2 regions of the Gardnerella sialicivorans subsp. sialicivorans genome follow, and region 2 is predicted to be linked to the other one. Evidence: riboswitches for the same ligand, from Rfam matches in the RefSeq annotation. Region 2 holds a riboswitch; the other holds the start of a gene.
What was found. Region 2 has a riboswitch for thiamine pyrophosphate ahead of AC1EKB_RS00925 (ECF transporter S component). Riboswitches for the same ligand answer to the same signal wherever they lie in the genome.
Positions count from the first base shown of each region.

Region 1: linked by a shared signal. The riboswitch ahead of AC1EKB_RS05400 (ABC transporter permease) and the one ahead of AC1EKB_RS00925 (ECF transporter S component) in region 2 are both predicted to bind thiamine pyrophosphate.

Region 1 covers NZ_JBWPXA010000007.1:23,104-27,252, reverse strand. The annotation lists gene eno (phosphopyruvate hydratase) at 72-1,367, opposite strand; TPP riboswitch at 1,515-1,621, shown strand; gene AC1EKB_RS05400 (ABC transporter permease) at 1,632-2,420, shown strand; gene AC1EKB_RS05395 (ABC transporter substrate-binding protein) at 2,451-3,482, shown strand; gene AC1EKB_RS05390 (ABC transporter ATP-binding protein) at 3,531-4,149, shown strand, end outside.
Region 2 covers NZ_JBWPXA010000001.1:251,443-255,591, forward strand. The annotation lists gene AC1EKB_RS00915 (DUF3043 domain-containing protein) at 1-621, opposite strand, end outside; gene AC1EKB_RS00920 (M20/M25/M40 family metallo-hydrolase) at 738-2,105, shown strand; TPP riboswitch at 2,210-2,312, shown strand; gene AC1EKB_RS00925 (ECF transporter S component) at 2,374-2,985, shown strand; gene AC1EKB_RS00930 (ATP-binding cassette domain-containing protein) at 3,069-4,149, shown strand, end outside.

The sequences.
Region 1 (4,149 bases), on a different contig from region 2:
GACTGGCCGAATTATGCTACAGTCTAGATCTTAAACAAGACTCACGTAGAACTTATAAAAGCTCTAGCATATTACTTCATATACTTCTTGCAAGCCTTGAATGCGCTGTAACCAGCATACTGAGCAGTAGAACCAAGCTCTTCTTCAATCTCAAGCAAGCGGTTGTACTTAGCAATACGCTCGCCACGAGCAGGAGCACCAGTCTTGATTTGGCCGGTGTTCTTAGCAACAGCAAGATCAGAAATGGTGGTATCTGGGGTTTCGCCAGAACGGTGAGAAACCATAGAAGTGAAGCCATTCTTGGTTGCAAGCTCAATAGCGTCGAGGGTCTCGGTAACGGAACCAATCTGGTTCAACTTTACAAGCAAGGAGTTAGCTGCTCCAAGCTCAATACCCTTAGCCAAACGCTTTGGATTAGTAACGAGCAAGTCGTCACCAACGAACTGCAAACGATCGCCAAGACGCTTGGTGATTGCTGCCCAATCATCCCAGCCTTCTTCCTGGAATGGATCTTCGATAGAAACGATTGGATACTCGTTAATGAGCTTCTCGTAGTAATCAAGCATGTAAGCAGATTCGCGCTCTTCGCCGTCGAAACGATACTTGCCAGTTTCCTTGTTGTAGAACTCAGAAGAAGCAACGTCGAGGGAAATACCAATCTGCTTGCCTGGCTCGTAACCAGCAGCTTCGATTGCATCCATAATGTACTTCAAAGAATCTTCGTTGGACTTCATCTTTGGAGCGAAGCCACCTTCGTCGCCAAGACCAGTAGCCAAGCCTTCCTTCTTCAAAACGTTCTTTAAGGTGTGATAAACCTCAACGCCAGCGCGCAAAGCGTCGCTATAAGTAGCAAAGCCGTATGGAGAAATCATGTATTCCTGAATATCGGTTGCAAAATCAGCGTGAGCACCACCGTTCATAATGTTCATGTTTGGAACTGGAAGAATGTGGCCATTTGTACCGCCAATGTAGCGATACAAAGGAAGCTCAGCAGACTCAGCAGCAGCATAAAGAGCAGCAAGAGAAACGCCAAGAATAGCGTTTGCGCCAAGCTTGCCCTTGTTTGGAGTGCCATCAAGCTCGATCATTGTTTCATCAAGAGCGCGCTGATCAGAGGCATCCATGCCAATAACCTTTGGAGCGATTACTTCGTTAACAGCCTTAACTGCTTCCAAAGTACCCTTGCCTTGGTAGCGAGACTTATCGCCATCGCGACGCTCCCAAGCTTCTGCCTCACCAGTTGAAGCACCAGAAGGAACTAAACCAATTCCTTGAGCGCCATCTTCGGTCTCCAAATAAACCTGAACAGTAGGATTTCCACGAGAATCCAAAATTTCGCGTGCATATACGCTTTCAATAGCTGCCACAACTACTCCTTATTTATCTGTTGGTTGTGTAACATATTTAAGATTAATGCGTTTTATGGACGTTATTTCGCAGCGTAAGTCGTTAAGCATACAAGACTATATAATCTAAGCTTTTGTTAATTTGTCCACACCTTTGTACAATAATAACAAACTGACACGGGGTGCAATTATTCGCTTGATTGTAATTGCTGAGATTATACCCGTCGAACCTGATATAGCTAGTACTATCGAAGGGAATGTCGAATGGTTAGCCATTGTAAGAGCATGCTAAAAAATGCATCTTCTTCACTACGTTTATGTGTGCCATGGCTTTCCACACTTGTCATACTTATTGGATGGTTTTTAGCTACACTTGGGCCTAAAGAAACTAGGCACATTCCATCACCTGCAGAAGTAATTAACGCTTTTCAAGAATTAAACTCAGAAGGTTTAATTTGGCCTTCGTTGGGAATTAGTTTTACAAGAGTTATTGCAGGATTATGTTTAGGAATGATAATAGCAGTACCAGCAGGAGTTATTTCGGGTAGCACAAAGCTGGGCGACATTATTATTAACAAGCCTGGTCACATGCTACGGTCGGTTCCTTTTACTGCACTAGCACCTTTACTTATTATTTTATTAGGCATTGGTGAGACTATGAAAATAGCTCTTATTGCCATAGGCGTATTTGGAACGTTCTACGTAAATATGAGGGATGGAGTTCGTAATATTGATCCCAAACTTTTGGAATTAGCTCACGCATATAAAGTAAATAGCAAAACAGTATTTTTCACAATTCTTCTTAGAGGAGCGCTACCTAACTTTATGACTGCTTTGCGCTTTGCAATATCAGTGTCTTGGGTGGCATTGGTAACGTGTGAAACAGTCAACGCTTCAAAAGGAATTGGATATGTTCTTGCAAGATCACAAGAATTTTACAGACCAGATCAAATGCTGCTATGCATAGTTTTATACGCAATGGCAGGCCTACTTTCTGAAGGAATTGCAACGCTTTTAGAAAAAATTTGCATGCCTGAGCGACACTTATCCATCATTAAAATCAAACAAAATTGAGAATATTAGCAAAATAATGAGGAGAATAAAATGGCTAAATTCGCATTATCTAAAACAAGTAAGCGAGCATTAGCAGCTTTCTGCGCGCTTTGCACAGCAATCACCTTAGCATCATGCGGAAGCTCCAACAGCAAAACACAAGCATCATCCGCAAAATCTTCCACAAATACTACTAAGCAAGTAAAAGAAGATACTGGAACTTTAAGAGTAGCATACTTGACTTCTGCAAATTATTTAACAACTCTTTCAAATAACACAAAGATGGCAGATAAGATCTTTGGTAAAGCAAAGGTTACTTTTAGTGGACCTTATGTTCCTCCAGAAGCAAACACTGCAGTAACTTCTGGAAACGCAGACGTAACAACCACAGGATCTGGCCATTTTATTCATTTTATCTCCAAAGGCCAGCCATGGGTTGCTTATGCCATTAACTATTACAATGGAAACGCTCAAGGAATCGTAGCAGCACCAAATAGCGGAATCAAATCGCTTAAAGACTTGTACGGAAAGAAGATTGGAATTATTGCTAAAGGTGGAAGCGGAGATTATATAATTCACAAAGCCTTTGAAAAAGCAGGACTTGACCCATCCAAAGTTCAAGAAGTAGAGATGAGCCCAAAGAACTTCCATGCAGCATTCACAACTGGTCAAGTTGATGCATTAGCAACCTTCGATCAGAACTTTGCTGCAGCTCTTGCAACTCCAGGATCAAAACTTCTAGTCACTGCAAAAGATTATGGAAATATTAACTTCGGAATCCAAGTTGCATCTGCTGAATTTGCTAAAAAGCACCCACAGTTATTAAAGAAAATGTATCGTGCTTTAGTAGAAGAAGGTAAGAGAGTTAAGAAGAAGCATTCGATTATTCTCGATATGTATAAGAAGTTTGGCGCATCCGATGAAACAATGAAAGAATTAGCTAAGTTTGACATTCCACAAATTCGACCAATGAATGAAGAAACAATGAAAATGCTTAAACAACAAGCTAAGGAATATGTTAAATACGGATTTATTAAAGAAGTTCCTGATTTCTCTAAAGCCGTAATCGATTGCAGCAAGTAAACGATTACTAATCGTAATTAAAACACTAATTGTAATTAAAATACGACTATGTTTAATAGCATTTTTCATAAGCGTAGCAATGTGGAAGTTTCCAAAGAATCTACTTGCAAATCAAATATTAACGATAGTGATTACTGCGTTAGTATAGAGAATCTAGGTATTTCTTTCGCAAGCGAAAAAAGTAAAAATACAGAAAACGATTTTGCAAATAATTCTTCTTTTGTATTGAAAAACATTACGATGAGAATTAAAAAGGGCGAATTTGTTTCGCTCATTGGTAGATCGGGATGCGGAAAAACTACGCTTTTGAAAATAATTTCAGGACTCCTAACTCCTAGCGAAGGCAGCATTCACGCAACAAGCCGTCAGGCTATTGGTTTTCAAGACGCACGCTTAATACCGTGGCTTTCTGTAAACAAAAATGTTGTTTTCGGTATGGAAGGAAGCAAGGAAGATCTTAAGAATATTGCGCATTTAGCGCTTTGCCAAATGCAGCTTGTTGGCTACGATAACAAGTGGCCTTCTGAGCTTTCTGGAGGACAGGCGCAACGCGTATCTTTAGCTAGAGCTTTAGTTAGAAGTCCTGAATTATTGTTGCTTGACGAGCCTTTTGGAGCTTTGGATGCTCTTACGCGTTTCGATATGCAAGATTTGCTCAATAATCTTC
Region 2 (4,149 bases):
CTTTGGTAGCCTCCACCTGCGCATTTGTATTGCACGGCTGCAAGCATACATTGCCGATCTAGAGCTTTTAGCAACAGCAGCTTGGCCGTATCTTTTAACAAGTTCTTTTCTAAGCTTTCGCCACATTATTAAAACGTCAATAATTGCAGCAAAAAGATACGCGTAAAGAATAATCGCAAGCGCAAAATAAAGAGCAATATATTTAGTAGACAAGAAGTTTTGCGTAAAGAAGATGCAAATCATAATCACGATTGCAAATGGAACAAAAAACTCGCCAATATTAAAGCGCGCGTCTACATAATCGCGAATATACACTCTCCAAGGAAGCTGCTCCGACTTTGGCATATGCGCTAAATCGCCGCTCTTCATAGCTTCGTATTGTGCGTTTTCTTTTTCTCGCAATCGTGCTCGAGCAGCCTTTGCGCTAGCTTTTCTATCTGTTGGAACTAGCGGTCTAAGATTTTGCGCTGCAGCTTCGCTTTGCTTTGGCGTTGGAGCGTTTTTTGTGCGAGTTTTTGGCTTATTTTCTACTTTATTTTCGCTATTTTTATTGGCTGATGGTTGATCGCCATTTTGTGCGTTATTATCAGCGTCTCTTTTTACGAATGGATTCCATGTCATGTTTGCAGATTACTCAACAGACTAGACGCGTTATTAGCAATTTCGTTGGTTATGAATAGTCTGATAATAGTAATTCAACTAATGTTTTTACTAATCTACTGTTTTTTGGAGGACTTATGGCTGTTCTAGAGGTTGACGATGTGCGCTCACGTGTGCAAAACGCTTGGGAAGACGTTATTAGCGTATTAAATAAGAAGATTTCTTTAGGAGCTGTTTCTGCTAAAGGCATTACTGGGGATCATATGCGTGCTTCTGCTGAATACGTTGCTAGTGTATTGCGCGAAGTTGGTGTTGATGCTCGAGTTGAACAGTCGCAAAATCCAGATGGCACTCCAGGTGCATTCGAGGTTGTTGGATCTAGGATTGTAAACCCAAGTGCTCCAACTGTTTTGCTTTACGCTCATCACGATGTTCAGCCTGTTCCAGATGCAAGTGAGTGGAATACGGATCCTTTTAAAGGAACTGAGATAGATGGGCGCTTGTATGGTCGCGGCAGCGCGGACGATGGTGGTGGAATTGCTATTCACTATGGTGCTTTGCGAGCTTTAAGCGAAGATTTAGGCGTAAACATTAAAGTGTTTATTGAAGGCGAAGAGGAGATGGGCTCTCCAAGCTTTATTCCTTTTATTGAGTCTCACAAAGATGAGTTTGAATCCGATGTGATTATTGTTGCAGATTCTGGAAATTGGTCTGCCGAAGTTCCAAGTCTTACGACTAGCTTGCGCGGAAACACTACAGTAGACGTTAAGGTTAAGGTTCTTGATCATCAAGTTCACTCTGGACAGTTTGGTGGTCCTATTTTAGACGCATACACGCTTGCTTCAATGCTTGTTGCTTCTCTTTACAACAAAGACGGCGATTTAGATGTTCCTGGAGTTGAATCGCAAGAGCCTGTTGGCGGTTTGCAACGCGATTTAGATGAGACTCAAGTTAGAGCCGATTCTTCGGTTGTTGATTCATACAAGCTTGCAGGAACGGGATCGCTTGCTGCACGAATGTGGACTAAGCCAAGCTTGACTGTTATTGGAATGGACGCGCATCCAGTAGAAGAAAGCTTTAACGTTATTGCTCACGAGACACGCTTGCGACTTTCGCTTAGAACTGCGCCTTGCCAGCGCCCGGAGGAAGCGCAAAAAGCATTGAGTGACTTTTTGGTTAAAAATGCACCGTTTGGCGCGCAAGTAACTGTAGAGCCTTTAGATAATGGCATGGGTTGGGCTATGGATCCAAATGCTGTTGCAACTAAAGATGCGCTCGCATCTATGAAAGACGCTTTTGGTGTGGATCCTATTAACAAGGGCGAAGGTGGTTCGATTCCATTTATTCCAGAATTGCAAAGAATCTTCCCTAAAGCTCAAGTTTTGGTTACGGGTCCTGAAGATCCAAAGTCTAATGCTCATAGCCCAAACGAGTCGATTTCTCTTTTTGGCTTGAAGTCAAATATTGTAACGGAAGCTTTGCTTCTTAGCCGTTTAGCGAAGTAATAAAGCAGTGAAGTAATATTGTAAGTTCTAACTCGCGCATAAAGTACCTGGATATATGGGTTTTGATGTATTTTGTGCGCGAGTCTACACAATGCCGTAGAATCTTCACTCGACACGGGTGCTTTGCGCTAATTCGTAAAGCTGAGAGAAACCGCTTGAACGTGAATCCAGGTAATACTGGCGCACGGAGGTCAGTTTTTCCCGTGCCTACGGTAATTCTGTGATTTAGGTGATTTTCTAATTCACAGCGTGGAATGAAAGGCACACAATGGTAGAAGAAAAAATTTCTATCCAAGCTAATTTGCGATGGCGAGTTGCAGATATTGCTGCTGCTTCTGTAATTGCTGTTGCTTCTGCTCTTGTTTATTGGGTTGTAGCTATTACTTCTTCAGCTCCATGGGCGCTGTTTGAAAGTGTTCTTCCAGGTTTTGGCGGCTTGATGAATGGCTTGTGGCTTTTTGCTGGTCCATTGGCTGCTATTATTGTCCGTAAGCCTGGCGCTGCAATCTACGCTGAAGTTGTTGCTGGAGTCCTAGAAGCTCTTCTTGGAAATCAGTGGGGTGGATGGTCTACTTTCGTAATAGCTTTAGTACAGGGTATTGGTGCAGAAATTGCATTTGCTGCATTTATGTATAAGCGTTGGACTCTTGATTCTATAGTTCTTTCTGGCGTTCTTTCTGGCGTTGGATGCTGGGCTTATAGCTTTATTAAGCATTTCCAAGGTATTGATCTTGTTGGAAGCTACGGTATTGCATATCTTGTTACAACAGCTGTTTCTGGTGCTGTTATAGCAGGTGTTTTAATGTGGTATTTGTTTAAGGCTGTAGCGAATACTGGAGCTTTAGACCATTTTGCTTCTGGCAGAGAAATACACAAATAGTTCATGCTAAATAATCAGATATTTATAAATTATTTATAAATAGAAAATAATTAAATAAAAATCATTGCCATAAAGGATTTGCTATGCCCGATGCATCTAAAACGCAGGTTTTAAACGAAAACAACAAGCATAAAGCTGAAACTTTCCTTCCATCGGCTTTTAATGCTGCTCAGTTGCGTTTTGAGAATTGGGGTTATCGTCATGCCTCTCGCAAAGCGTTTGCTGTTCGTGGTTTAAACCTGACTATTGAAGCAGGGCAGAGAGTATTGCTATTAGGTGCATCAGGCATAGGTAAATCCACTATTCTTGAAGGCGCTGCTGGATTAATAGGCAGCGATATTATTCTTAAAAGTGATTCAAACGATAAAAATAGTAACTCTTCTTCGCATAATGTTTTAGTTGAAGACGAAGATGGCGGAGTGAGTGAAGGCGCGGTATTAGTAGACGATGTACCAGTTCATAAGGCTCGCGGACGTGTTGGCTTAGTTTTACAAGACCCAGAAGCGCAAGCGATTTTTCAACGTTTAGGAGATAACGTTGCGTTTGGTCCAGAAAATATGAATGTTCCACGCAAAGAGATTTGGAATATTGTTGACGAAAGTCTTAAAGAAGTTGGATTAGATGGATTGCAACTTCATCGTTCTACTGCACATTTAAGCGGTGGCCAAATGCAGCGATTGGCTCTTGCAGGCGCGCTTGCAATGAAGCCTAGCGTTCTTCTTTTAGATGAGCCTACAGCAAATCTTGATCCAGACGGCGTTGAGCAAATTGTTTCAGCAGTTGGAAAAGTGCTTGACGATACTCATGCAACAATGGTTCTTGTGGAACATCATGCGCAGCCTTGGATTGATTTAATAGACAGAGTGATTGTTCTTGGGCTTGAAAATAGCGGTAATAGTAATAGTGAAGATAGCGAAAACTTTGTTCACGATGACGATATTGCAAGAGACGAGAATGCTAAAACAGTAATCGTAGCTGATGGAACTCCTGATCAGGTGTTTACTCGCAAGGATCTTGATTTTGAAGATCTTGGAATATGGCTTCCAGACAAGTATAAGGATTCAAAAAATCGCAATATAAGTAGGATTCATGTTAAAGGAGAGCCTGATTACGATCCTTCTGTAGGAGATGGGAAAGTAGTTTTATCTACAAAAAACCTTGCGA